4 regions of the Candidatus Sodalis pierantonii str. SOPE genome follow, and region 3 is predicted to be linked to each of the others. Evidence: predicted binding sites of a transcription regulator. Region 3 holds the regulator's gene; each other region holds the start of a gene.
The links. The regulator Fur, encoded in region 3, represses iron uptake genes when iron is present. The targets are predictions, from matches to a motif close to ATAATAATGAGAACNACTATCAA.

Region 1 (7,376 bases), 1.2 Mb from region 3:
AGGCGATTTCCATTAGCGTCAACAGGGTCAACCGTTTAATGGCGCGGGGTTCGTCAGTGCGCATGGTCGGGACAACCCGGTAGCGGTTGGTTAACGCCAGCATTACCATGGCAGCGACGGCGGCGGTCTTGATGAGCAGCATACGCGAATAGGGCTGTCCCAGCTCGAGGGGCCAATGCCCCAGAACCAAGAAAGTATTCAGTACTCCGGTGAGGATTACCAGCGCCACCCACACATGACCGCTGCGGGAATAGGCCATCAATGCCGTCAAGGCGCCGGCGCGTAAACGCGCGCGCCTAAGCCAGCGCAGCGTTAGCAACCGTGGCCACAGTCCCCCCAACCATCCCGCCACCGCCAAGAGATGCAGCATCTGGTTGCAGCGCTGCGCCACACCGCGTAAGCCGTCATACATCGCCGCATGACCGGTGAACGCCAGACTGAGCAGCGCCGCCATCGACAACATCAATAACAGCGGGTAACGCCAGGGAGAGGCCGGCGCGCCGAGCGTCGCGCCGCAGGTCGCCAGCGCCAGCATCAGGTGCCAGAACCATACCTGACCAAAGGAGGTATGCAGCACCGCGCGCCACACCTCCAATCGTAGAGTATCCGGCCACCCCTGCCCCATCAGTCCCGCCTGGAGCGCCAGTAGCGCGATGGCCGTCAGCAGGCCCACGAGCGCCAAACCGCTTTGGCTGCGCCGGAATGCGCGCCGCAGCAGAGGCTGCAGCGCGGGCGGCGCCAGACGTTCACTGAACAGCAACACGCCGGCGAGCTGTATCAGCGCGGCAAAATGAATGAAACGGCAGGCCGCGAACCAGGCCAACAACGAGGCCATTTATTTGACGCTGAAGGAGTAGCTGCCCTGGGTTTTATGCCCATCTACCGAAACCACATGCCACGCTACCACGTATTCGCCGGCGGTCAGCGGCTGCTTAAACGGAACGATGATTTGGGTAGCATTGGCCGAATCGGTCTTGATAGGCCCGGTCGGCACGGGCTGGTTATCCTTGCGGGTTAACGTTAAGCCGCTAAAAGCGGGTTCAATCGCTTCGGTAAAGGTCAGGGTAAGCGCCTGCGGCGCATCCGTCATGGTGGCATTGGCAGCGGGATATTGCGTCTTGAGATGCGCATGGGCTTCTGCCCGCGGCGCGCACAATATCGCTCCGGCAAATAACGCCAGCGCGTACACCGGCGCGGCAATACGTTGCATTGACATTAGTGGCTTTCCTTAAGTAGATAAATGTCGGAATAAACGCCATGGCGACGGGAAACAAGACGGCAGGATCCACTGCATAGCCATTACCGCCAGCGGCGAAAAAGGCCTGTAGGTTCGGGCAAGGCTGGCTATCCCGCTGACATGAGCGCGAGCAAATAATAGCGGCTGAGGCAGGTGAAGTCGAGGATAACGCACCCGTCCGCCCCGGCGGTAATGCAGGGGCGGACGGGAGAAATCATCAGCAGAGACAGGCGCTTACATCGTGGTGTCGACGCTGTTATCGCCATTCATTTTCTTGAAATCCTGATCGATAAAGAACAGGCCGCTGGCGTCGGTGTTCACCAGCGCCAGCTTGTCGAGGATTGACTTGAACATCTTTTTTCCTCGTGCTGCTCGGCGACATACCACTGCAGGAAGTGGAACGTGGAATAATCCTGCAGCGTCATGGCGACATGGGCCAGCTCGTTAATCTTCTGCGTAATCATTTGCTCATGCTGATAAGCGAGTTTGATCAGCTCGGCCAGGGAAGGAAACCCAACCGACGGCGCTTCGATAGCCCCCAGTACCGGCATGGTGCCGGTGTCATTGAGATAATCAAACAGGCGGCGCATGCGATCCATCTCTTCGCTGGACTGGGTTTTGAAAAACTGGCTAGCGCCCTCTAATCCTTTGTCATTACACCATGCGCTCATTTGCAAATAGAGATTGGCGGAAAAGAATTCGAGATTTAATTGTTCATTTAGCTTGCTGGCCATTTTTTTAACATTGTCTGGCGTCTTTATGGGATGTGCAGGTGATTTATTCTCGCTATTATGCCAACATCACCGGGAAAAACAAACCGGCTTATTCCGAAATAGACGGATAATTTAAAATCATTCAAATTCAATGACCTGCGATAATTTCACTCTTCCGCACCAGGGAGTGATAATTATTCCTCGCTTGGAATTGATAGGGATTATTATTTGCATTCTTAATTAACCATTATTTCCCCCGCCACTCTGTATCGCCACGGCAAAGATGCCAAAGACGTAATAGAAACGATTATTATTCACCCCTTCCCTCCGGTGGCTTGCAAACCGTCGCCGGCTGCTTTATTTTGAACGCCGAACCGCAATGAACCGGGAGGAGTCACGATGACGTACAATTTAGCCACCCTTGATGAGCCAACGCGCGATAAAATCAACGTCGACCTGGCGGCGTCTGCCGTGGCGTTCAAAGAGCGCTATAACATGTCGGTGGTGGCGGAACAGGTGGAGCGGGACCAACCCGCGCAGTTACGCGACTATTTCCGTACCCGCGTGACCTTCTACCGGCAGGCTTCACTCAACTTCTCCCGCCTCCCCTACGAGGCGCGCAAGTAATCCTCCCCAAGCAGAGGGCTGCGCGCCCTGTGCCACAATGTGGTGTCTCATCGCCGTCTATTCCTGGGGGTAAACCCCCTCGCCTATGCGCCCGAATTGCTAATGGCGACGTGAAGGTTATGCCGCGTTTTCCGTTTTGCCGCATGTGCGTTCAATTGCCGGACGCGCGCGGCCTACTATCACGCGGCGGCATGCGTCGCGCGATAACTGGCGCACCCTGCGCCGCGTTTCGCTGACGGTCCCGGCACCGCAAGGCCCGTCATTCTGTTTCGGCACGAAATAGCACAATTTGTGTTGCCAACGACCGACAATCAGCAGTTAATAAATCCAGCATTTCCTGTCTGCCACTGAGAGGTCATTATGAGTAAGGGAATGGATCGTAAAAAAGATACCAAGAAGAAACCGTTGAAAACCCCGGAAGAAAAGCGTACCGAAAAGCGCAGCAAAAAGGCGCCTGCCGACATTGTGTGATGCCTCGCCGCTTCCTTTCCTATCAACCCGCCCTCGCAGCGGGTTTTTTATTGCCGCTTAAGGCGTCATAATAAGGCAACTTTGCCAGCACAGGACCTATTATGACCTTTCGCGTGATCGATACTGAGACCTGCGGCCTTGACGCAGGCGTCGTGGAAATCGCCTCGCTGGACCTTAGCGATACGGGCATCAGCAATGTTATGAGCGATCTGGTGAATCCGGGACGCTCCATTGGACTGGACGCGATGGTTATTCACCATATCACCGAAGAGATGGTGGCGGATAAACCGCGCATCGCGCGCGTTATTGGCCGTTGCCAGGGCAGCGCCTATTATGTCGCGCATAATGCCGCCTTCGACAGGCGGATGTTGCCGGAGATGAACGGTGCGTGGATCTGCACCCTGAAACTGGCGCGCAAATTGTACCCCGGTATCAAGTACGGCAATCAATATCTGCGTTATGCGCTTAAGTTGCAGGTTGCGCCGCCGGCGGAGCTCTACCCCCACCGGGCGTTGTACGATTGCTACGTCACCGCCGCCTTGTTGATGAAGATACGGCAGGGTTCCGGCTGGAGCCCCGAGGAGATGGTGGCAAGATGGTGGCAATAAGTAATGCAGCCACGTTACTCTCCAGCCTGAAATTCGGTAAGTACCGCGGCCAGCCGCTGGCGCAGATCGCCCGTGATGACCCCGGTTATCTCCACTGGCTGCTGGCCAATTTGCGCGATTTATCCGCCGACCTGCGTTATAGCCTCAACTACCATCTCTCCGGGGCGGCCAGCGAAGCACACCGCCATGCCGAGGGACATACCGGGGAATAAAGCTGCACGACGCCGCTTTCTCACGGGTTAAGCGGGCCCCGTCGGCGGGCTGCCGGCGGCTTTGGCCAGCGCCAGAATAAAAGGTATATTCCATCGATACCCCTTCATAGCCTTTGAAGCGACCGGATTTGCCGCCGTGGCCGGAGTCCATATCGGTGCACAGCAATAGCAGATGATCGTCGGTTTTCATTTCACGCAGTTTAGCGACCCACTTCGCCGGCTCCCAATACTGCACCTGCGAATCATGCAGGCCGGTGGTGACCAGCAAATGAGGATAAGCCTGCGCACGTACCTGGTCATAGGGACTGTATTGCAGAATATAATGATAGAAGGCTTCTTCCTGTGAATTTCCCCACTCCTCATATTTGCCGGTCGTCAGCGGAATGGATTCATCCAGCATAGTGGTCACCACATCCACGAAGGGTACCTGGGCTACCACACCTTTGAACAGCTCCGGCGCCAAATTGATGACCGCCCCCATCAACAGCCCACCGGCGCTGCCGCCCATGGCAAAGGCCTGCTCGGCATCGCCATACCTTTGACGCAACAGTTCGTGGCTGATGTCAATAAAATCGTTGAAGGTATTCATCTTGTTGAATAATTTGCCGTCCTCGTACCACTCTTGGCCGAGTTCGCCGCCGCCGCGTATGTGCGTCAAGGCAAAGACGAAGCCGCGATCCAGCAAGCTCAGCCGGCTGGCGCTGAAGTCCGGGTCCATACTGCTGCCGTAGGAGCCGTAGCCGTAAACCAGCAGGGGATTGCAGCCCGACTTAAACAAATCCTTGCGGTAAACCAGCGACACCGGCACCTCGACACCGTCGCGGGCGGTGATCCAGAGCCGTTCGCTACGATAATGGTCCGCCTGAAAGTTTTTCACCTGCGTCTGCTTGAGTAGCTTGCGTTCGCCGGTATCCAGATTCATCTCGAATAGCGTCATCGGCGTCGTCATGGAGGAGTAACCGTAACGCATCTGCGCGCTTTCCGGGTCGGGGTTGTACGCCAGCCAGGTCACGTAGGTGGGATCATCAAACGCGATGCCCTTTTCTTCACCGGTCGACCAACGGATTTGGCGCAGGCTAGTGAGCCCCATATGGCGCTCCTCCAGCACCAGCCAATCGCGAAACAGCGTAAAGCTTTCCAGTACCACGTCCTTGCGCGCCGGGATCAACTCCTGCCAGAGTTTTTCCTCACCGGTTTCGCCGCGATACAGCGCGAAATTTTTACCGTCGCGATTGGAGCGGATGTAGAAGTGGCCCTGATAATGATCCAATGAATATTCGTGATCGTGCCGCCGCGGAAAAAACCTGTGCGGTTTCGCCTTTGGATCGTCGGCGTCGAGCAGCAGAATTTCACCGGAGGTGGTGCTGCCGAGGGCGATAAAAATATAGCGCTCCGACGTGGTCTTATGCACGCTGACATAAAAGGTGTCGTCTTGCTCTTCATAAATAAGCTCGTCCTGCGTGGTCGGCGTGCCCACCACATGGCGCCATACTTGATATGGCAGCAGCGTCTTTTTATGCTTGTGGACGTAATACAGCACCCGCGAGTCGTTGGCCCATTCAAAACTGGACGACGCATGTTCAATGACTTCCGGAAATCATGAATCACGGGCCAAATCCTTAAAACGCAGCCCATAGAGGCGGCGGGATAAAAATCTTCCGCGACGGCCATAATGCGATTATCGGGGCTGATTTCCAGCGCACCCATGGTATAAAATTCGCTCTGGGCGGCGCGTTGATTGCCGTCAAGCAACACCTCCCACTCGCCTTGCGGATTGGCCGATGCCGGCTGACGCGTGTAGATGGCGTATTCATTGCCCTCTTCGTAGCGACTTTGATAGCGATAATCCCGACGGACGTAGGACACAGAACGATCCTGATGGGGTATGCGCTCCACCATTTCAGTGAACAGTTGATGCCGCAACGCTTCATGCTCGGCCATCATCATTTCGCCGTAGGTATTTTCCCGCTTGAGATAATCCAGCACCGCCGGATCTTCACGCTTATCATCGCGTAACCAGTAATAGTCGCCCACACGGGTATCGCCGTGTAGCGTTAACGTAAAGGGTCGTTTTTCAGCATTGGGTGGCAATGTCATACGGCAATTCCTTATTCTCTATAAAAATAGAGTGGCACGAATATGGTGCTATGCCAAGCGCAGCGGGAACCAGCGCGGCAGCGTGGGGCGCCGGGGAAAATCATTTAGTTAACCGGTAGGTGATTTCACCTTTGGTGCAGTCCAGCGTAACGGCATAGTTCAGGTCCTGCTCGTTACCGCGCACCTTAAGCGGCGCCTGCCAGACATCACCCACGCCGGTAACGTCTTCCGGGTTTACCCAAGCGTTGATATTTCTGCCGCCGGCCGCCTGCTGGTCCTGTTCGGAGCGCTGAAACCGGTTTTGGGTGTAATCCTGATCGATAAGCTCCGCGACCTGGGCAGCGTTGAGATCGTGACAAAGGGCGACTTTGGCGATTTCAGGCGTGGCGTCGGCGGGTCCGGGTTTGGTGCTTTTCGCTTTGGCCGCTTTATCCGCCGCTGCTTTTTTGGCTGCCGTACGCTTGTCTGCCGCAGCAGCCTCTTTGGCGCCGCTCTTGGGCGCACCCGCTGCGGCCGACTCTTCGCCGTTTTGGCCAGCGGCAGCTTTGTCGCCGTTGCCGGCGGGCGCAGCGCTGCTGGCATTGCTTTGCGGGGCGGCGTGGTCACCGTCGCCGTTTGACGCGGGCGGAGTGTCTGACGCATTGGCGTTGCCGCTGGGTGCGGCGCTCGTCGCATTGGCACTGCCGCCCGGTGTGGGCGAGGCGCCTGTGCCATCGCCGCTGCCGTTTGAGGCGGCATTGTTCTCACCCTGAGGTTGCGGGGCGTTGGCGTCGGGGGGCGTGATGGGTTGTTGGCTATCGCCGGCCGCCTGCTGCGTTGACTGCCCGGTAGTATCCTGCGCAGGGACGGGGGTCGGCGTTTCATCATCTGCCCGCGCCGATATTGACGATACTAATAGTCCCGCCACCAGCATCCCCACCACCCTGTTTCCCGTTTTACGCATAGTTCCTCCACGTGATCAGTTAATCTTTTTCACCTCATTAGATGATAATAGCCGGTTAAAATTAGATGATAATAGCCGGTTAAAAATTCCGTGCGAAACTGTTTTATTTCAAAAGCTTTAAATATTTGCTTATTCATGGTTCCTCGCGAAAGCTTGCCGCGTCTTAGGGAGGCCGGATGGAACGCCCCGCGTCAATTGCGCGCGGCACGTCCCTAGCCGGCAAGGGAAATAACCCCGCGCTAAGGGGTAAGCCGCGACGCTATCGCCAACGGGGAAAAATCGCCACGCTACGGGTAAGCCGTGCTGCCTGCGGTCGCGCGGCATGAGAGTTAACGGTTCCAGCGCGGCGAGAGTAAGCGACGCGCAAGCTCCCTGGGTGCCGACGGATGCATAGGCAAACGTTTTCGTTTATACTGCGCGCAATTTTTATGACCTCGGGTAAACCAAATGATCACCATCGGAACGGCA
Region 2 (7,376 bases), 2.1 Mb from region 3:
TTAGCTCCACCAATAAAAAAAACCGGCCTCGGCCGGTTTTTTTACGTCTGGACCGGGCGTCTTCAGGAAAAAAACGGGCCAGCCAGGCTGACCCGTCCCGACCGACAGGCCGGAGTGCATCTCACGCGGCAGGAGCGGCGTTAAATCACCAGGCCGGCGATGGCGGCCGACAGCACGCTGACCAGCGTAGAGCCATAGACCAGTTTCAGGCCGTAGCGGGAGACCACGTTGCCCTGATGCTCGTTCAGGCCCTTGATTGCGCCGGCGACGATGCCTATCGATGAAAAGTTGGCGAACGACACCAAGAACACCGACAGAATCCCCACCGAGCGCGGCGATAATTCACCGGCGACTTTCTGCAAATCGATCATGGCCACAAATTCATTCGACACCAATTTGGTGGCCATAATGCTGCCTACCTGTAGCGCTTCGTGCGCGGGCACGCCCATCACCCAGGCGAACGGGAAGAAAATATAACCGAGGATGCCCTGAAAACTTATGCCGAACAGCAGGCTAAACAGCGCGTTAACGGCAGAGATCAGCGCGATAAACCCGATAAGCATCGCCGCGACGATAATCGCCACTTTAAACCCGGTGAGGATGTATTCGCCCAGCATTTCAAAGAAACTTTGTCCTTCGTGCAGATGGCTCATCTGCAAATCTTCTTCTTTTTCTATCCGGTAGGGATTGAGCAAAGATAGAACGATAAAGGTACTAAACATATTCAGCACCAGCGCCGCCACGACATATTTGGGCGCCAGCATGGTCATATAAGCGCCGACGATGGACATGGACACCGTCGACATCGCCGTGGCGGCCATTGTGTACATGCGCCGTTCGGACATTTTGCCGAGGATATCTTTATAGGTGATGAAGTTTTCCGACTGGCCGAGGATCAACGAACTCACGGCGTTGAACGATTCCAGTTTGCCCATACCGTTGATTTTCGACAGCACCGTACCGATGATGCGGATAACGAAGGGCAGCACGCGGATATGCTGCAGGATGCCGATAAGCGCCGAGATGAACACAATCGGGCAAAGGACGTTCAGGAAGAAGAACGCCAGGCTCTGTTTATTCATATTCCCGAACACGAAACCGGTACCTTCGGCGGCAAAACCCAGCAGCTTATCGAACAGGGCGGAGAAACCTTGCACGAAGCCCAGACCAATGTGGGAATTGAGGAAAAAATAGGCGAGTAAAATTTCAATCGCTAACAGCTGGATAATAAAACGCACGCGAATGCTTTTACGATCGCGGCTAACCAACATTGCCAGGATCGCCACCATGGCGAGTGCCAGGACAAAGTGCAAAATGCGGGACATAGTTGCTCCAAAAATAAGGTAGGCAGAATTCGCCGCTCATTCTATGTAACGGGGCAGGTAAAAACGAGTTATAAGTTGCAAATATAGCAAAATCCTCTTTCTCTCCTGCGCGGCTATCGTCCACATTCGAAATTTTATGCATTTTTGTTAATTATTAGGATCGAAAGGTTAAGATCTGTGCTAGGCTAAAACATAGCCTGTGCTATACTTTTAGTGTCAAGGTGAAACGACGTTGAGCCCGGGCCGTCCGACCGTGGGACATGCGGTGCATTAATAGCTGCTATCGCAGAGATAAGCAGAATCGCTATAAATGCACTTGATAATCATTATCATTTGTATATTCTCATAAACATGTTAGTTGATAAGGTTTATTACTATGGTGGACAGCCGTGCTGCGGATAACGCCAATCGTGCAGCGAGAAAAGTAAAGCTCTCCCTACTCGGACCGGCTTTTATCGCCGCGATTGGGTATATCGATCCCGGTAATTTCGCTACAAATATTCAAGCCGGCGCCAGTTTTGGCTATCGGCTGCTGTGGGTGGTGGTATGGGCCAATATTATGGCGATGCTGATTCAGCTTTTGTCCGCCAAATTGGGGATCGCCACCGACAAGAATCTGGCTGAACATATCCGCGATCGTTTTCCCCGTCCGGCGGTCTGGGTCTATTGGGTACAGGCGGAAATCATCGCGATGGCCACCGATCTGGCGGAATTTATCGGCGCCGCCATCGGCTTTAAAATGCTGCTGGGGGTAACGCTGCTTCAGGGCGCGATAATTACCGGCGTTGTCACCTTTTTAATCTTGATGCTGCAAAATCGCGGGCAAAAACCGCTTGAAGTCGTGATAGGCGGCCTGCTGCTGTTTGTCGCCGCCGCCTATATCGCCGAGTTGTTTTATTCCCGTCCGGTGCTGAGCGAATTGGGCGCCGGCATGCTCTGGCCGACGCTGCCCAACGGCGAAGCGGTATTCTTGGCCGCCGGGGTGTTGGGCGCCACCATCATGCCGCACGTGATTTATTTGCACTCCTCGCTAACCCAGAACAGCCGCGTGGGCAGCTGCGCCGAACGTTACTCTTCCACTAAACTGGATGTGGCCATCTCCATGACGATTGCCGGGTTCGTCAATCTGGCGATGATGGCGACCGCGGCGGCGGCGTTCCATTTCAGCGGACATACCGGTATCGCCGATTTGGATGAAGCCTACTTGACGTTGTCACCGTTGCTCAACCATACCGCCGCTACGGTGTTCGGTTTGAGTCTGGTCGCGGCGGGGCTCTCCTCCACGGTGGTAGGCACGATGGCCGGCCAGGTGGTGATGCAGGGGTTTGTGCATTTCCATATCCCGCTGCTGCTGCGGCGGGTGATAACCATGCTGCCGTCGTTCGTAGTCATTCTGCTGGGGCTGGATCCGACGCGCATCCTGGTGATGAGCCAGGTGCTGCTCAGCTTCGGCATCGCGCTGGCGCTCGTGCCGCTGCTGGTCTTCACCGGCAACCGCCAGCTGATGAACGAATTGGTTAATAGGCCGCTCATTAACACGCTGGGCTGGCTTATCGTGGCGGTGGTCGTCACGCTGAATATCTACTTGTTGATCGGCACCACCATGGGGCATTAGATCAGGCCAGGATGGCCTCGATCTCGGCCAGCTCACGCTCGCTAAATTGCCGGTTGGACAACATGGCGACCGCATCGTCAATTTGCGCGGTTTTGCTGGCGCCAATCAGCACTGACGTGACCCGATCGCCTCGTAGCACCCACGCCAGCGCCATTTGCGCCAATTTTTGCCCTCGGGCGGCGGCCACCGCGTTGAGGCGGCGAACTTTCGCCATCTTCTCCTCGGTCAACTGCGCGCCGGAGAGAAAGACGCTCTGGCTGGCGGCGCGCGAGTCTTCCGGGATACCGTTAATATACCGATCGGTCAGTACTCCGCCCGCCAGCGGCGAAAAGGCGATTGCGCCGACGCCATGGCTGGCCAGACTGGATAATAATTGAAGTTCCACCCAGCGCTCGAACATCGAATATTTCGGCTGATGAATAAGACAGGGTGTGCCCAGTTCACGCAACAGATCGAATGCCCGCTCCGCCAGCGGCGCCGGGTAATTCGACAGACCGATATACAGCGCCTTGCCCTGGCGCACAAGGAGATCCAGCGCCGCCATGGTTTCCTCCAGGGGGGCGTGTCCGGATCCGGCCGGTGATGATAGAAAATATCCACATAATCCAGCCCCAGGCGCCGCAAACTCTGGTTCAGGCTAGCCACCAGATATTCTTCGATCCCCAATCACCATAAGGCCCCTGCCACATCGTGTAGCCCGCCTTGGTGGAGATAATCAATTCATCGCGGTAGGGCGTAAAATCCTCGCGCAGCAGCCGGCCAAAGTTTTCCACCGCCGATCCCGGCGGTGGACCATAATTATTGGCGAGATCGAAATGGGTAATGCCCAGACCGAAGGCATGACGCAGCATTTGGCGGCTGGTGTCCAACAAGGTGGCATCGCCAAAATTGTGCCAAAGCCCGGCTTTGTTGAATAAATCGAACTTTTAGGTGACTGGCGGCTCTGATCACTACATTCGTTTCAACATCAGGTCCCCATGGCAAAGCAAAAGTTTAAAATTACCAACTGGCCCGCATATAACAATGCGCTCAGGCAGCGGGGGGACCTGACAGTATGGCTTGATGAGTCAGCCATTGCTGCATGGACTGAGAGTACACTACCTGAACATCGTGGCCGGCCGCTTCACTACACCGATATGGCCATTACCACGGTTCTGATGATAAAGCGCGTGTTTAACCTTTCGCTCCGGGCGTTACAGGGTTTCGTTGACTCGATTTTTAAACTGATGGGGCTGTCGCTGCGCTGCCCAGATTACTCTCTGGTCAGCCGGCGAGCAAAAACCGTCGACATCAGCATAAAAACGCCAACCCGCGGCGAAATCTCACACCTGGTCATCGATGGCACCGGCCTGAAAGTCTTCGGCGAAGGCGAATGGAAAGTCAGGCAGCATGGGGCTGAGAGGCGCAGAGTATGGCGCAAGCTTCATCTGGCAGTAGATAGCGTGACACATGAAATTATCTGTGCCGATTTATCGCTAAGCGGTACGACAGATGCGCAGGCGCTGCCCGGGCTGATTAACCAAACCCACCGGAAAATCAGGGAAGCATCGGCTGACAGTGCTTACGATACGCGTTACTGTCATGATGCTCTGCTGAGGAAAAAATAAAGCCGCTTATCCCACCGCGAAGTGGTGCGCAATATTGGCCAACTCGATACCATGAGCGTAACCATACGGTGGCAAATCAGCATCTGAGCGGCAATAACGATACCTGGAAAAAGAAAGTAGGTTATCACCGGCGTTCACTGGCTGAAACGGCCATGTTCCGGTTTAAAACACTTCTGGGTGGTCATCTGAGTCTGCATGACTATGACGCGCAGGTAGGTGAGGCTATGGCAATGGTCAAAGCGCTTAACCGGATCACGCTGTTAGGAATGCCAAACAGCGTCCGCATCATGTAACAATCGCCCTGATAGGGAGGAAGTCGTCACAAATTTCGGATTTATTCAACAAAGCGCGGATAATATCGCAAATGTGGGTTAAGGATTTACTGTTGATATGGCGAAAATAGGGTAGCGTCTTATTGGCAATGTCCAGCGCCAGTTTGGACTGCCGCGCGGCTATCACCTCTTTTTCATCTTCAACGCCCTGCACCAGTAAAACAATCATGCCGATGCTGACCGCCCCCAGGATCATCGGCACAGCTATTTTGGCAACAATATCCAGACCCAACGAGGTAGGCTCCGCCCAAACCACTACCAACAGCATGGTGAGAGACTCACACAGCATGGCGCCCAGGATCCCCAAGCTCCATCGGCGTTCTTTCGTGACCCGCAGATGAATCAATCCAGAGACCACCCCCGCCACCACGCTACTAATTAGACAGGGCACCGATGTCGGGCCGTGGATGTCGATGGCGAAGCGGTGCAGGCCGGCAACCGCGCCGGTAATGATACCGACCCAAGGGCCAAAGAGGATCCCGCCGGACATGACCGCAATAATGCGTACGTTGATGAGCGATCCTTCCACATGGATCCCGGAATAGTTACTAAAAATCGCAAACAGACAGAATATGGCGGTGACCACCACCTGCTCCTGACGGCTGTGCTCTTCGGTTTGCAGCAACTGACGGAAACGGCGGGTGCGGGTCAGCAAAAATAGGCAGATGAGCATCAACGCGGCGCGTTCATACACCGCGAGTAGAATTTCAAAAATTTCATTCACAACGGTAATCCGGCCGATGGCAGACCCTTACTATAGGCAAAATGTGATCTCTGTTCCATAACTGAGGTCAAACTCCGCGCCGCGTCGGGAGTTTATCCACGTTATAAAGCGCCATTGATCCCAGCTGCCCAGGTTAAAAGAGGAAACCTGAGTAAAAATTTAAGGAAACGTAAACCGCGCTAAAAGGGATGCCCATCGGCAAATTTCCACTTTAAAAGAGGATAATTTTATAAAAATATAAATATATTTCCCCTTTTTTTGGCGTACCGATAGCTGTGGCGCGATGATTTGCCAGAGCCAGAGCCAGAGCCAGAGCCAGAGCCAGAGCCAGAGCCAGAGCCAGAGCCAGAGCCAGAGCCAGAGCCAGAGCCAGAGCCAGAGCCAGAGCCAGAGCCAGCGGCCCCTGATGCCTGTGCCGCGCCGCGGTCAAAACCGCGGCTTTTCGGCGGTCGCCACCTTAAGGCGCGATGGAGTGCGGAAAGAAAGCGCCGACCGCAAAAAAGTTATCTTTCCCTACTCGACAGCCTGTAATGAATGGGATAGTTTCATTGGTGATCCCGTTCAGGGGTAGCGTCGCTTGGACGGTCCGGGCGCTTACGTCATCAGAGGATAATATGGCTGAATTCGGTTCTGCACGCCGCTTTACGCGCATTGAACGTCTTCCCCCTATGTTTTCAACATTACCGCCGAATTGAAAATGGCTGCGCGCCGGCGCGGCGAGGATATCATCGATTTCAGCATGGGCAACCCGGACGGCCCGACGCCGCCGCATATCGTGGAAAAGCTATGCACGGTCGCTCAGCGCGAAGATACCCTCGGTTATTCCACCTCTCGCGGGATCCCGCGCCTGCGCCGCGCTATTTCGCGCTGGTATGCAGACCGCTACACGGTTGACATCGATCCGGAAAGCGAGGCTATTGTCACTATCGGTTCCAAAGAGGGCTTGGCGCATTTGATGCTGGCGACGCTTGATCACGGTGATACCGTGTTGGTGCCTAACCCTAGCTATCCCATTCACATTTACGGTGCGGTCATTGCCGGTGCCCAAGTGCGGTCCGTTCCGCTGGTGGAGGGCGTGGATTTTTTCCGCGAGCTGGAGCGCGCGATCCGTGAAAGTATTCCCACGCCCAAGATGATGATCCTTGGCTTTCCGTCGAACCCCACTGCGCAATGCGTTGAGCTGGATTTTTTCGAGCGCGTCGTGGCGCTGGCGCGTCAATATAACGTACTGGTGGTGCATGATTTGGCCTATGCCGATATCGTTTACGACGGCTGGAAGGCGCCATCCATCATGCAAGTCCCTGGCGCCAAAGATATCGCGGTAGAATTTTTCACGCTGTCGAAAAGCTACAATATGGCCGGCTGGCGTATCGGTTTTATGGTCGGGAACCCGGCACTGGTCAACGCTTTGGCGCGTATCAAAAGCTATCATGATTACGGCACCTTCACGCCGTTGCAGGTGGCGGCTATCGCCGCGCTGGAAGGCGACCAAGAATGTGTGCGCGCTATTGCCGAGCAGTACCGTCAGCGGCGAAATGTGCTGGTGCGCGGCCTGCACGAAGCAGGCTGGATTGTGGAAAACCCTAAAGCGTCGATGTACGTCTGGGCCAAAATCCCCGATCATTATGCCGCGTTGGGATCGCTGGAGTTCGCTAAAAAGTTGCTGGCCGAGGCAAAAGTGTGCGTATCGCCCGGGATCGGTTTCGGCGATTACGGCGATACCCATGTGCGTTTCGCGCTAATTGAAAATCAGGATCGCATACGGCAGGCGGT
Region 3 (7,376 bases):
TGCGCTGGTGGCGTTCGGCGAGCATATCCAACAGCTGGGTTCGGTGGGAGCAGGTATCTACGCCTTCTTTAACCGGCTCTTGATTCCGGTCGGTCTGCACCACGCTCTGAATTCGGTGTTCTGGTTCGATGTCGCCGGCATTAACGATATTCCCAAATTCATCGGCGGCCAGCAGTCCATCGAAGCCGGTACCGGTATTATCGGTATTACCGGCCGCTATCAGGCGGGCTTCTTCCCCATCATGATGTTCGGTCTGCCCGGCGCGGCGCTGGCGATTTATCACTGCGCCCGGCCAGAGAACCGCAGTAAAGTCGCGGGAATTATGCTTGCCGCGGCTTTCGCCTCGTTTTTTACCGGCATCACCGAACCGCTGGAATTCTCCTTTATGTTCGTTGCGCCGGTGCTGTATTTCCTGCACGCGCTGCTGACCGGTTTGTCGGTATTTATTGCCGCCAGTATGCATTGGATTGCCGGATTCGGCTTTAGCGCCGGGCTGGTGGATATGGTGCTCTCAAGCCGCAACCCGCTGGCGGTACAGTGGTATATGCTTATCCCGCAAGGGCTGGTGTTCTTCGTTGTGTACTATCTGGTGTTTCGTTTCACCATCAAACGCTTCAATTTGCTCACCCCGGGCCGCGAGTTGCAAATGGCCGGCGATGAGGCCGATGGCTACGACGTGAACATTGATGCCGCCGGCGAGGGCAAAGGGGATGAGACGCAAATTCTGGCGCGTCGGTATATCAGCGCCATTGGCGGCTCGGATAATCTGACCGGCATTGATGCCTGTATTACCCGTCTGCGTCTTAGCGTGAAAGATAGCTCGCTGGTCAATGATGCGGTCGCGAAAAATCTTGGCGCTCAGGGTGTGATCCGACTGAATAAAGAAAGTCTACAAATCATCGTCGGCACCCGCGCGGAAATTATCGCTGGCGCCATGCGTACCGTGCTGGCGAGCGGCCCGGTCAGCGCGGCGCGCGCGGTATCGCCCGCGTCGGTCGCGGCCCCCGCGCCCCGCGTGGAATCGGCCCCCGCCGCGGTGAAGCCGGTGGTGGTATCGCTGATATCGCCGATAACCGGTGAAGTGGTTCCGCTGGACCAGGTGCCGGATGAAGCGTTCGCCAGCCGTGCCGTGGGTGAGGGTATTGCCGTACGCCCCACCGATAAACTGGTGCTATCGCCGGCGAACGGCACGCTGGTAAAAGTATTTAATACGCATCACGCTTTCTGCCTGGAAACCGACGGCGGCGCTGAAGTGGTGGTGCATATCGGTATCGATACCGTGGCCCTTAACGGGCAGGGTTTTACTTGCCTGGTGGAAGAGGGCAGTAAGGTGACACAAGGACAGCCTATTCTGGAGCTGGACCTGGCCTACTTGAACGCTAACGCGCGCTCGATGATAAGCCCGGTGGTCGTGAGCAACATGGAGGAGTTCGGCGCCCTGACCGCCACCGCCAATACCACGGTGGTGGCCGGTCAAAGCCGGCTTTTGGATCTCACCGGCAAGTAATCGCGCCCGGTGCTGCCGTTAAGGGGCCAGGCGTTTTCCGTTCTGTCTTTCCCTCGCCGCGCGCGATGCCTTAACCGCACCAACCGGCCGTGCCGGTAAGCCGTAATGGAGAATTTCTCTAACAAACGGTTGTGTCCTGGCGTGGCATGTTGGAACATAAGAGCAATGAATGTCGTGCTGTTGTGTAGAGGAATATCAACATGAGTGAGGCTGAAGCCCGCCCAACTAATTTTATTCGTCAAATTATCGACGAAGATCTGGCTTCGGGGAAGCATACATCGGTGCATACCCGTTTTCCGCCGGAGCCCAATGGCTATTTGCATATCGGCCATGCAAAGTCCATTTGCCTCAATTTCGGCATCGCCCAGGATTATCAGGGCCAATGCAACTTGCGTTTCGACGATACCAATCCCGTGAAAGAGGATAGGGAATATGTCGATTCCATCAAGTACGACGTGCAGTGGTTGGGTTTCAACTGGAGCGGTGACATTCACTACTCCTCCGATTATTTCGACCAGCTGCATGACTATGCGTTGGAGCTTATCGACAAAGGGCTGGCCTATGTCGACCAACTGTCGCCGGACGAAATTCGCGAACATCGCGGCACGCTGACGCGCCCGGGTAAAGATAGCCCCTATCGGGATCGTAGCGTGGAAGAAAACCGCGCGCTCTTCGCCAAAATGCGCAACGGCGAATTTGCCGAGGGCAGCGCCTGCCTGCGGGCGAAAATCGATATGGCGTCGCCGTTTATGGTGATGCGCGACCCGGTGCTGTACCGCATTAAATTCGCCGATCATCATCAGACCGGCAACGCGTGGTGCATTTATCCGATGTATGACTTTACCCACTGCATCTCCGATGCGCTGGAAGGGATAACCCATTCGTTATGCACCCTGGAGTTTCAGGATAATCGCCGGCTGTATGATTGGGTGCTGGAAAATATCACCATTGATGTGCATCCCCGGCAGTATGAATTTTCCCGGCTGAATCTCGAATACGCCATCATGTCCAAGCGTAAGCTGAATCTACTGGTGACGGAAAAAATTGTCGAGGGCTGGGACGATCCGCGTATGCCGACCATTTCCGGCCTGCACCGCCGCGGCTATACGGCGGCCTCGATTCGCGAATTCTGCCGCCGTATCGGCGTGACGAAGCAGGACAATAATGTGGAGATGGCCGCGCTGGAAGCCTGTATTCGCGAAGATTTGAACGAGCGCGCGCCGCGCGCCATGGCGGTGATCGACCCCGTACGGGTGGTCATCGAAAGCCTGCCGGCGGGGCATGAACAGGATATCACGATGCCAAACCATCCCAATAAACCGGAGATGGGGACCCGCCAGGTCGCGTTCAGCCGCGAAATCTATATCGATCGCGCCGATTTTCGTGAAGAAGCCAACAAGCAATACAAGCGTTTAGTGCTGGGTAAGGAAGTTCGCCTGCGCAATGCCTATGTGATTAAGGCTGAGCGCGTGGAAAAAGACGCCCAGGGGCAGATCACCACCATCATCTGCCGCCACGATCCCGATGCGCTAAGTAAAGATCCCGCCGACGGGCGCAAGGTGAAAGGCGTGATCCACTGGGTATCGGCCACCCGCGGCGTCGCGGCGGAGTTTCGTCTATATGACCGGTTGTTTAGCGAGGCCAATCCGGCGGCGGCGGAAGATTTTCTCTCTACGCTGAACCCGGATTCGCTGGTTATCCGTCAGGGCTTTGTCGAAGCCGGCGTGCCGGCAGCCAATGCGGATGAACCTTTCCAGTTTGAGCGCGAAGGCTATTTTTGCGCCGACAGCCGCTACTCCAGCCCCTCCCATCCTGTGTTCAACCGCACCGTGGGGCTGCGCGACACCTGGGCCGCAAAAGCCGGGATGTGATCTTATCCCCCCCGCGCGGTGATCTTTCCGTTTCTGGCGCAGGGGGGAGCGGTTACGCTGCGCCGCTTATTCCTCTTTCTGCCCGCGCTGCAATGCTTTCGGCAAGTTTTCAAGCTTATCCAAGCTATAGGCGTGCGGATTGTGCCTGAGGCGTAGCTGATAATGGTTGGGCTTGTCGGCCCAGATGTAGCTGTTATCTAACGCATCGGCCGGCGGCGCATATTTGCACGGGATCACCTTGTCATCCACCAGTTGCTTAACGCGGGATGTCAACGCCTTGAACGCCGCATGCTTTTTTCTCTCGACGCTAAAATCGATCCAGGAATGCACCCTCCCCTCTGGGGCCCTATGGACGTTAGAGATGAGGGGCTCAGGGCCGTGCAGAGCGGCGTAAACGGTTTTGTCGTAGGGAACGAACGTGATACCCGTTGAGCGAAACGTGGGCAGGCCCTCATGATCGATTTGCGCATATAATGAGGGCCCTATCGCCGCAGGTGCGTGCCGTCAACGGCGAAGGTTTCGGCGGCCGCGGCGGAGCCTGGCTCGCCACTGCCGCGACGGGATCCCGCGGACGCCTGAGGGTCACCGGCGATGAGGGCGATTGCCTAGACGGGTATGCACCGGCCGCGGTATCGCGTTGCGGGTTGCGTAACCGTCGCGGCGGGGAGCCAGATTGCGTGGCCGGGTGCCTAGCGGTCGCGGCGTCGTGTTGGGCGTTTTTGCTGGGGCGCGACGGTGCGGGAGTAAGCAGGGTGGTGACGTTGGCAAGCGCCACATCAATACGCAAGGGGCGCGGGGATGCCGGGGGTGTGCTCCTCGCCGCGGTGGCTGGGCGTAACAATTTTGCTTGCCTTACGCCGTTGGGTTCAGACGTGAGCGGCGCTCGCGCGGCGGGAGACGCTTCCAGCGATGAGACAGCAGGGGTGTCTTGCAGGATAGGTTTCATCATCGGGATACCTGTAGGTCGACCAAAGACGTTAGGAGACAGCGTTACCGCTTCCAGGGAGGGCTCGGCGGGTAAGCGCTGTGAACGGATCCCTGCTCCCCTGTTTTTTTGAGGGCAGGGCCGGGCTAGGGGCTGATAATAATTTATCGGCATATAAGCCCACCGCCCAATAGCCTAAGAAGTTAACTTCTCCGCCGTCATCGGGTAAAAGGCTGATTCAGTACGGGAGAATAGCGGGGCGGTGGTATGACAAAACGGGGAAGTCAGGGGACGATGAAACCGTTAAACGGCGAAACAAACTAAACCCTAGGGCCGTGGCATGATGCCGCTCGTCAAAGAGAGGGACGAGGGCAAGGCGGTGTGGCGAGCGGGAGACATAATGGAACACTGAGACAGCACAAGCCTGTCTTGGCGGCAAGTAAGAAAAAAAGGGGCGTTATGCGGTGTAAAAGCAAGGCGAAAAAAACCGCCGGCGGCGGTTTCTCTTTATACGGTCGTGATTGTATGGCGGTAACGTGACGGCATAGGACGGGTGTCAGAATTTTACGACGTGCGGATCATCTATATCATGCAAGGTTTCATCTTCACGGCAGTCGTCTTCCGCGCAATGGCCATAAAGATAGAGGCTGTGGTTGGTCAGTTTGATATTGTGCTTTTTCGCGATGTCGCGCTGGCGCGCCTCGATAAACTCATCGCGAAATTCGATGACCTTGCCGCAATCCAGGCAAATAAGGTGATCGTGATGGTGTTGCTGGGTGAGCTCGAAAACCGATTTGCCGCCCTCAAAATTGTGGCGGGTGACAATGCCGGCGTCATCGAACTGATTGAGTACGCGGTAAACGGTGGCCAGCCCGATTTCCTCACCCATGTCGATCAGCTTTTTATACAGATCTTCCGCACTGACGTGGTGGCATTTCGGGTCTTGCAACACTTCCAGGATTTTGAGCCTGGGAAGGGTCACTTTCAGGCCGGCCTTCTTTAATGCGATGTTATTGTCAGTCATGCGGGTTTGGTCCTGTTACTTGATAATCAAGTTATAAGCGAACATAGCCTATAACAATCGTCGGCCCGAAAAATGTATCACTGTCTCATTATAGAGCTCGCGGTCAGAAATGAAAAAGAGACTCATTTTCATTATAGCCCACTCAGCGAGTAAGGACTATGTTACCTCTTTAGGTTTAAAAAATCATACAAAGTGTGGTGCCATTGTACTGCTTTGGCGAAAAAAAAAAATTTACAAAATTGTAGCTATCAATTTGAAAGGAATTATTTATCAAGCATACAATGCGGCGTCATGCCGTCCGGGGAGGCCGGACGGCGGTAAGGCGTTAAGCCAAATTCATCTCTTCGCGAACCTGTTTGACCCAGCCGTCGACGCGTTCGGCGGTAAGCTCGGGCTGGCGGTCCTCATCAATGGCCAGACCAATAAAGTGGTCGTCGTCCGCCAGCCCTTTGGACGCCTCGAAATGATAGCCGGCGGTAGGCCAATGGCCGACCAGCGTGGCGCCGTGGGGTTCAATAATGTCCCGCAGGGTGCCCATCGCGTCGCAGAAATACTCCGCGTAATCTTCCTGATCGCCGCAGCCGAGCAGCGCAACTATCTTGCCGCTGAAATCGACATCTTCCAACGTGGGGAAAAAATCATTCCAGTCGCACTGCGCTTCGCCGTAATACCAGGTCGGGATACCCAGCAGCAGCCGGTCGTACTGTTCCAGATCTTCTTTGCTGCTTTTGGCGATGTCAAAAACATCAGCAACATCGGTACCCAGTTGCTTTTGGATCATCTTGGCAATATTTTCGGTATTGCCGGTATCACTGCCAAAGAAAATGCCTACACTCGCCATGAATATCAAAACCTCATAAAAATTAAGGGTATGCCCAATCGTCAACCTTAAGCTGATAAGGGCAATGATAGCAGACCCTCACTTAAGGAGATACCTGCCGGCGGGGACTTTTTGCGTCAATTGCGCCCGCCGTGCCGTGGCCGGCGTGACGTGTACGCCGCAGGTACAAAGGCGCGCCGGCGTGATGCCTGTGCCATAGATGAGCGGCAGGCAGACGCGCGGCCTGCTTCACGGCCAGCGATCGGTCTGCTTACTGCCTGTGCCACAAATGACGCTCCACTGCCGCGGGACCCCTCCTTCAGCCGGCGGGCCGCTGGCGCTCAAGCTCCACCAGCAGGATAAGTTCGATAAGCTCACTGCGGGAAATATCCCGCTGATCGGCCAGTTTATTCAGCGCATCCACCGCCTGCGCATTGATTTTCAACTCCACTCGACGCAGCCCGCGCACTTTATCGCGCCGCAGCTGGTTACGCTTATTGATTCTGAGCTGCTCATCCCGAGAAAGAGGACTGGTTTTCGGCCTTCCCGGGCGGCGTTCATCCGTAAATAAATCCAGCGTAGTGCGGTCCGTTTGTTCTTTTGCCATAGTTGATGAAGGGAATATGCAACCGTAAGCGCCGGGGTCGCCGGCGGCTGGCCTGAGCCCTGGCCGGCGTCCTCCGTAGCGTTAGTTTCACTGGTCCCTGGAGGTAGCCGGCATCCAAAAACCCGTCATCTTACCCCAGTGAAGCGGGTGGCGACAATGGCTAACAACTGCCGCGTCCGGCTTATGCTTCCGTCAGAAAACGCGCGACGGCGCGCACTACCGCCTCCGGTTTTTCGGCATGCACCCAATGGCCGGCGCCGGCCACCACATGGGCGCGGGCGCGGGGAAATTGCTGGCGGAGAGTCTCGTGGTAGCGGTCATCCAGATAGGGGGAATTACCGCCGCGGATAAACAGTATCGGCCCCGGCCAAGGGGGCAGTGTTCGCCAGCCGATAATGTCGGCGTAATTATGCTGGATGCTGTCAAGAGCGAAACGCCATTGTCCCTGATCAAACGATTTCAGTAGAAACTGAATGGTGCCCGGATCGTCAATATCCTGTTCCATCAGCCGCGCGGCGTCGCTGCGCTGCGTTATCCCAGCCTCGCTGACGCGCGCCAGGGCGGCGAAAATGGCGTCATGGCGGCGGACCTGATAGGCCACCGGCGCCATATCGATCACCAC
Region 4 (7,376 bases), 2.2 Mb from region 3:
TATCGATATCAAGCCAGCTGGGTAAAGTATTGATAACTTTTCCGGATTTGCCGGGATAGAGCAGGCGGTCGAGGTCGACGGGGGACAGTTCCACCGGCAATGGCCAGACACAGGTTAGCTACCGTGAATCGGCCGAGGATATCGTGCACGGTAGTACAGCCTATGCCGAGCGCTGCTGCGATAGTGCGATTCGAGCGACGCTGCTCGAATTTCATACGTAAAACATTAATATAGATGCACATTTCCGTTCTCGCTTTCTTCTTTTTACGTGCCATGCCATGCCCCCGGAAGCTAAAAGTCTCCAGAGTATGGCGGAACAGAAGATGAGCGATCGGACAGAATCGGAATCGCTGATCGGGCGACCGGAATCAGTGATCGGGTGAAATCGGAATCAGTGATCGGATGTGACCGGAACCAGCAGCTGACCGATATACAGCGAGCCGCCCGCTTTTACTGTCTTCAGCAGCTCACATTTGGTGGCAAAGTGAGCGGGCAGAACTTTGGTACTTCGGCTGTGCGATCACAGTCATTGAACCTCTTAAGAATCGAAGAACAGCTATCACAGGCTCACCTGCGTTTATCCCATGCAGCCATAGAGCATCTTGGGTGGCAGGCTTGTATTGAAAAATATGATAGGCCACACTCATTGTTCTATCTTGATCCACCTTACTGGAAGACTCAAGGCTATGGCGCAGCGTTTGGCCTGGAACAATACAGCATCATTGATAGCCTTGCTCATTCAATAGCAGGAAGAATGGTGATTTCAGTTAATGATATCCCAGAAATGAGGCTCATCTTCAAAAACCTTCATATCGACGTTGTTGACCTAAAATACTCATTAGGCAAGAACCGTCATAGTAGACGCGAGTTGGTCATTCGTAATTTCGCCTGATTTCCTGTTTGCAAACAATTCTGGACTGTCCAAAATAGCCATTTTTTAGGGGTTATGGGAGTCCAGAATTGTTTGCAAATTAGTCCAGAATTGATTGCATCGCTACAATAACATTATCCTGATGTTTTGCGGCTGATGAAAAATTTCTTATTTGGCGAGCGTCGCCGCCCGGGAGTGCCGGGACGGCAGGAAAAACAAAATCAGCGCCGGTACCAGATAAAGCAAATATACCGCCACCTCGCTGACCGTCGGCGTTTCCTGGTAGCCTAACAGGCCTTCCAAAAGCGTGCCGAATAGCGTATGCGTCGAGAGCACCTGACTCCAATCAAAGGCGATTGATTGGTAGCCGTTCCACAACCCGGCTTCATGGAACGCGTGGATCGCGCCGGCGGCAAGCCCGGCGGCGACAAACAAAATAAACACGCTGGTCCATTTGAAAAAGGCCGCCAGCGGCAACCGGATACCGGTCCAGTACATCACCATGCCCAGCGCGATGGCGCAGGCCAAACCCAATACCGCGCCGATCGGCGCGGCGATGCCCACGTCCTGGCTGAACGCCGCCAGCAAGAAGAACACCGACTCCAGGCCTTCACGCGCCACGGCAAAAAACACCATGCCGGTGAGCGCCCATCCCTGACGCTGGGATTGCGCCAGGGCCTGGTCCACCGCCATTTCCAGCTGATTTTTCACCGAACGGGACATTTTGCGCATCCACAGTACCATCCAGATCAATACGGCGACGGCGATAACCGCTACGATGCCCTCGAACAGATCCTGTTCCTTTTGCGAAAATTCACCGGTGGTGGCGTTAATCGCCAGCCCCAGCGCCAGACACAACAGCGCCGCGGTGATGGCACCGAGCCACACCCTTGTCAACAATTGACCGCGTCCGGTTTTTTTCAGGTAACCCGCGATGAGGCTAACAATCAGCGCCGCTTCAAGCCCTTCCCTGAACATGATAAGAAACGGTACAAACATCATTTATCCTCATCCGCCTCCAGGGCAGACCATTGTAAACAAACGCAAATAAGAACGATATTGATTATCATTACCTATTATGAAAAACAAGGTGACCGTCGGCAAAATTGCAACTTTGCTGCCGCGCTCAATTCCTACGGAAAGTAAGGAAAAACAGCGGAATTGGCGGCGATGGCCGCCGCCGCGCGCGGGCCGGCCATGCGCCCGGATGAGGCCTGGGCGAGGCGAATAGCACTCCCTTGTGAGTCAAGGGCAACGCGCTGGTCAGCGCCGCCGCGTCAGGCGGATCGCAAGCCAGCTTGGCGCGGGGCGCCAGCCGAAGGCGTCTATTAGCCCAGCGAAAGCCGTACTTTGCTCTTGCGCGGACGGCTGGCGTACAGATAGCACAGCAGCGCGACGCTGCTGCAAACCGCCATGGAAAACACCATCGGCCAGGCACTATCGAACGTCGCCAGCGACAGCAACGCGACGATGACCGCCCCGACGCCGAAACGCAGCGTGCCCGCGCCAGCGACGACGCCGTGCCGGCCATATGCGGAAAATCTTCCAGGATCACCGCCATCCCGTTCGAGGTCACCATAGCCACACAGCCTACAAATAGCGCCACGCCAACCACCAGCGGAATGAAACCGAGATGCAGCGCCAGCACCGCTATCATCCAAAGACCGGTGACAAACTGGATCGTCAGGCCCAGCCGAAACATGCTTTGCGCCCCGAAACGCGCGACAAAGCCGCTATTGATAAGCGTCAGGATAAACAAGAATACGACGTTGATCGCAAAGTAGTAGCCGAAGTTCTGCGGCGACACGCCGTTGAGGTCAATATAGACAAACGGCCCGGCGCTGAGAAAGGAAAACATGCCGGCGAACGAGAAACCGCTGGCTAGCATGTAACTGAACACCCGCTTGTGGCGAAACAGCGAGCCGAAATTACCGATGGTGGTGCTGAGGCGAAACTTCTGCCGCCGTTCGCGCGGCAGCGTTTCGCGAATAAACACCAGCACCAATATCGTCGCCACCAGCGCCGCCAGGCCGATCGTCCAGAAAATCGCGTGCCAGCTCAATAACACCAGCAGGCGCATATAAATCAACATCTCGACCGATTGCGACAGCGCGCAGGCGGCCGCGGCCAGCGCAAAGCAGAATGTGCCGAACATAATGACCGGTTTGCGACCGAGACAGTCAGCCATCGGGCCATAGAACAGCTGGCCGATAGCGAAGCCGAGCACATAGGCGCTCAACGTCATCTGCACGCTGCCGGCGCTGACGCCATACTCCGCCGCGATAATCGGCAATGCGGGCAGATACATATCGATAGCGAGCGGCATTAGCATGGACAACAGTCCCAGTATCACCACAATACCGATATGTTTTTTACGTTCGGGATGCACTCTCCATACTCCTTTCATCAGCCTGATTCAGTGTTTTAATGATTCAATCCGTCGGCAGACCTACACTGGCGATCTCTTCGGCGGTCAGCGCGCGGTATTCCCCCGGCTGAAGATGCGCATCCAGCACAATGGCGCCGATTCGCTCACGATGCAGCGCTATCACCCGATTGCCGAGCGCGGCGAACATGCGTTTAACCTGGTGATAGCGTCCCTCTCTGAGGGTCAGACGGACCCGCTGCGGCGAAAGCGCTTCCAAACGGGCGGGACGGGTAGGCAGATTTTCGCCGCGCAGCATTATCCCGGCGGCGAAACGCTCGGCGGTCTCCGTCGCCAGCGGCTGTTCCAGCGTCACTAAATAGTCTTTCTCGCAATGATGCCGCGGCGACGTTAGCCGGTGCGACCATTGCCCGTCATCGGTCAGCAGCACCAGACCGGTGGTATCAATGTCCAGCCGGCCGGCGACGTGCAGCTTATCCGGCACCGGTTCATCAATGAAATACAAGAGAGTGGGATGATCGGGATCGTCCGTGGAACAGACATAACCCTGGGGCTTGTGCAGCATGAAATAGCGCGCGGTCAGAATCTGCTGCAGCACGTTGCCGTCAAAGCGCACCTGGTGTTCAGGCAGCAGCTGGAACGCCCCTTGCCGAATCACCTCGTCATCCACGGTGACGCGTTTGGCGCGCAGCTCGCGCGCCACCAGGGCCCGGCTGATGCCCAGCTGTTGAGATAAAAATTTGTCCAGTCGCATTAACGTTGTTTTGCCTGTAATCTTGGGAAGCGCTTGGCGATTGCGGCACCCTCGCTGGGGAGCCGCCGCGGCTGAAAAAACGTCAGCCCCACGCGCAGGCGGAACAGCCGTTGCTGTTTATGCCATGAGTATACCGGGGCTTGCCCGCCGCGCCTAGCGGGCATCCACTTGAATTATTAGCTTCCATCCTATTTCATTATGAAGACAGCGATTATCACGATCAATTTCCCCTCTCCGCTTCCATTAGGAACGGTGCGGCGCTGATGGCACTGACGCTTCGCCCCTATCAGCAAGAAGCGGTCAAGGCCACCGTCGAGCACTTTCGCCGCCACAGCACGCCGGCACTGATTGTACTGCCCACCGGCGCCGGCAAAAGCCTGGTCATCGCCGAGCTGGCGCGCCTGGCGCGCGGCCGTGTCCTAGTGTTGGCGCACGTGAAAGAGCTGGTGGCGCAAAATGCGCAAAAATACCGCGCCCTGGGGCTGGATGCGGCTATCTTCGCCGCCGGCCTGAAGCTGCGCGACAGCGCCGGCAAGGTGGTTTTCGGCAGCGTACAATCCGTCGCGCGCAATCTGGCTGCGTTCTCCACCCCTTTCTCGCTGCTGATTATCGATGAATGCCACCGCCTCGGGGATGACGACAGCCAATATCAGCAGGTGATCCGCCATCTGCGCGAGGTGGGGATCCGGGGCTGCGCGTTCTCGGTCTTACCGCGACACCCTACCGGTTGGGCAAGGGATGGATTTATCATTTTCATTACCACGGGAGGGTAGGCGGCGATGAGCGTTGTTTCTTTCGCGACTGCATCTTTGAACTGCCGCTGCACTATATGGTGAAGCATGGCTATCTGGTGCCGCCCGAACGGTTGGATATGCCGGTGCGCCATTACGATTTCAGCCGCCTCTCGCCCAACGCGCTGGGCGACTATCCTGCGGTCGACCTCAACGGCGAATTGCAGCGCCAGCGCCGCATCACGCCGCTGATTGTCGCGCAGATCCGCGATTACGGCGCCGCCAGACGGGGGGTGATGATCTTTGCCGCGACCGTCGAGCACGCCGACGAAATTCTCAACCTGTCGCCGCCGGATCAGGCGGCGCTGGTCAGCGCCGAGACGCCCGCCGCCGAGCGCGATCGCCTCATTGATGCCTTCCGCGCGCAGCGCCTGCGTTACCTGGTCAACGTGTCGGTGCTCACCACCGGTTTCGATGCGCCGCACGTTGACGTCATCGCCATCCTGCGCCCGACGGAATCGGTAAGTCTTTATCAACAGATCGTTGGCCGTGGCTTGCGCCTTTATCCCGGCAAAACCGCGTGCCTGATCCTGGATCATGCCGGGAACGGACACGATCTCTATTCGCCGGAAGTCGGGCAGACAAAACCGGTCCAGGTCTTCTGTCCCGCCTGCGGTTTCGCCAATCTGTTTTGGGGCAAAACCGCCGGCGATGGCACGATTATCGAACATTATGGCCGTCGTTGCCAGGGCTGGCTCGAGGACGAAAGCGGTGCGCGCCAGCAGTGCGATTATCGTTTTCGTTTTAAACTGTGTCCCGATTGCAACGCCCAGAACGATATCGCCGCCCGCCGCTGCCATCATTGCCAGCGGATTTTGCTGGACCCGGACGATATGCTTAAGGCCGCGCTGCGTTTGAAAAATGCGCTGGTGCTGCGCTGCAGCGGCATGTCGCTGCGCGCGGGCCAGGATGAGAAGGGGGAATGGCTACAGGTCACCTATTTTGATGAGGACGGCGCCGACGTCGGCGAGCGTTTCCGCCTACACACGCCGGCGCAGCGACGGCTGTTTGCGCTGCGTTTTCTGCCCTTACACCTGCGCGCCGCAGCGCCCATGAATTTCGCGGCTGACCGGGTTTTGTTTGCCCCGCGCCGGTAATTCCGGTAAAATCCTGCCCGCTTACTCACAAGCACGTTTATCCTGCCTGCTGCTGGGTCCGCCTGTAGCAGGTTAAATTCCAGGTTTTGAGAAAAATTATGTTAACTATCAATGCTGAAATCCGCAAAGACCAGGGCAAGGGTGCGAGCCGCCGCCTGCGTCTCGCGAACAAGTTCCCGGCCATCGTTTACGGCGGTGCTGAAGCACCGGTCGCCATCGAGCTGGATCATGATATCGTTTTGAACACCCAGACCAAAGAAGGCTTTTACACCGACGTTCTGGCCCTGGTCATCGACGGTAAAGAAAGCAAAGTGAAGGTGCAGGCGGTGCAGCGTCATCCGTTCAAACCGAAACTGACCCATATCGACTTCGTTCGCGCTTAAGCGAATTACGTCGTGAGAAAACGCCGCATTCTGCGGCGTTTTTTTATACCTGCCGGTAAACCGCCCCCTTTCAAACTGTGGCATCAGGGGAGCGCAGCGCATTCGGCGCCGGCCGTGGCATTGACCGCCGGGCGAATCGCCGCGGCCACCGGAGCCTGCGCACAGTCACTTGTGTTGCATCTAGCGCATTCGCAGCGGTTTTTTAAGTTTGTTCGCCAGCCTGCTTTCAATCTTTGCGTTTATTTTATCCACCGCCACTCTATAATCGCCTCCCCCGCCGTTACGCCAACGGCATCAACCGTGGATTGGTCCATCATGGCCCCGGCCGCCGATTTGAACACGGAACCCACCGCTTCTTGCATCGCTTCGCTTAACGATTCTGCCGCCGATTCGGCTAAAGTTTCGACGATGGCAGTGCCCATTTCTTTAACGACTTCATAGGCCGCCACCGCGGCAACAGCGCCAACCGGCCCCCCGACCGCCGTCCCTAGCTCCTCGGCGCCAATCTCAAGATTTTCAACGGCTAACTCCGCCAAGGCCTCCTCGACTATCTCGACGTTCTCTGCCAATGTCGTTTCCGCAGCGGGTGCCAATGCCACCTCGGCGTCGGCCTCTATAACCGTACCCCCTGCCGGCTCCCGGATCCAACCCGCATCGGCTTGGATATCCCCTCGCGCTGCCGATGCCATTTCCCCCGCCGCGCCGGCTCGGGTATCCGCTTGCTCCGCTGATGCCATGACCCCATCCGCCCCGGCCTGTGCAACCGTTTCCGCTGGTGTTTCCATAATCCTCCCCTCAGCTATGTCTGCGCCAAGATCTTCTTCCAGGGAGATATCGGCGCCACCGTTAACCTGTTACATTTCAGTGGCCACGTCGGTGGGCGAGCCAGTGTGCTTTTTTCTGTTCAACAAGTAGTAGGCGCCAGCGGCGCTGCCGCCGGCTGCACTAAGGGTATGAGGAAGAGTTTGATTTTTCTGAGCCTCGAGTTTGGCCTTCTCCTCACAGGGCATAACATAGCGAGCGATGAATTCCTGGTTAGCTTTATCCATTAAGGATGGCGTAGGAGTTTGGCTATCTATCCCCGTCAAAGAGGA

Region 1: the regulator Fur is predicted to act here: its motif matches at 2,162-2,184, upstream of SOPEG_RS09610 (DNA polymerase III subunit theta).
Region 2: the regulator Fur is predicted to act here: its motif matches at 1,642-1,664, upstream of SOPEG_RS15785 (Nramp family divalent metal transporter).
Region 4: the regulator Fur is predicted to act here: its motif matches at 1,919-1,941, upstream of efeU (iron uptake transporter permease EfeU).

Annotation. Positions count from the first base shown of each region.
Region 1 is NZ_CP006568.1:1,879,738-1,887,113, forward strand. It holds gene copD (copper homeostasis membrane protein CopD) at 1-835, opposite strand, end outside; gene yobA (CopC domain-containing protein YobA) at 836-1,210, opposite strand; partial or broken gene ftnA (non-heme ferritin) at 1,472-1,971, opposite strand; gene SOPEG_RS09610 (DNA polymerase III subunit theta) at 2,350-2,577, shown strand; partial or broken gene exoX (exodeoxyribonuclease X) at 3,150-3,868, shown strand; partial or broken gene SOPEG_RS09620 (S9 family peptidase) at 3,948-5,965, opposite strand; gene SOPEG_RS26230 (YebF family protein) at 6,066-6,878, opposite strand; partial or broken gene SOPEG_RS09630 (ATP-grasp domain-containing protein) at 7,356-7,376, shown strand, end outside.
Region 2 is NZ_CP006568.1:3,133,166-3,140,541, reverse strand. It holds tRNA gene SOPEG_RS15795 (tRNA-Ala) at 1-12, shown strand, start outside; gene SOPEG_RS15790 (NupC/NupG family nucleoside CNT transporter) at 141-1,325, opposite strand; gene SOPEG_RS15785 (Nramp family divalent metal transporter) at 1,702-2,940, shown strand; partial or broken gene SOPEG_RS15780 (aldo/keto reductase) at 2,942-3,842, opposite strand; partial or broken gene SOPEG_RS15775 (IS5 family transposase) at 3,918-4,840, shown strand; partial or broken gene SOPEG_RS15765 (LytS/YhcK type 5TM receptor domain-containing protein) at 4,896-5,603, opposite strand; gene SOPEG_RS27735 (hypothetical protein) at 5,815-6,033, opposite strand; partial or broken gene alaC (alanine transaminase) at 6,218-7,376, shown strand, end outside.
Region 3 is NZ_CP006568.1:670,407-677,782, forward strand. It holds gene nagE (N-acetylglucosamine-specific PTS transporter subunit IIBC) at 1-1,507, shown strand, start outside; gene glnS (glutamine--tRNA ligase) at 1,708-3,378, shown strand; gene SOPEG_RS03555 (hypothetical protein) at 3,445-3,708, opposite strand; gene fur (ferric iron uptake transcriptional regulator) at 4,860-5,327, opposite strand; gene fldA (flavodoxin FldA) at 5,653-6,168, opposite strand; gene ybfE (LexA regulated protein) at 6,467-6,754, opposite strand; partial or broken gene SOPEG_RS03580 (alpha/beta fold hydrolase) at 6,936-7,376, opposite strand, start outside.
Region 4 is NZ_CP006568.1:2,987,025-2,994,400, forward strand. It holds partial or broken gene istA (IS21-like element ISSoEn3 family transposase) at 1-275, opposite strand, end outside; gene SOPEG_RS15050 (DNA adenine methylase) at 380-892, shown strand; gene efeU (iron uptake transporter permease EfeU) at 1,040-1,870, opposite strand; partial or broken gene SOPEG_RS15060 (Bcr/CflA family multidrug efflux MFS transporter) at 2,200-3,278, opposite strand; gene rsuA (16S rRNA pseudouridine(516) synthase RsuA) at 3,304-4,011, opposite strand; partial or broken gene radD (DNA repair helicase RadD) at 4,275-5,842, shown strand; gene rplY (50S ribosomal protein L25) at 5,998-6,282, shown strand; gene SOPEG_RS15080 (hypothetical protein) at 6,522-7,067, opposite strand; gene SOPEG_RS15085 (hypothetical protein) at 7,137-7,376, opposite strand, start outside.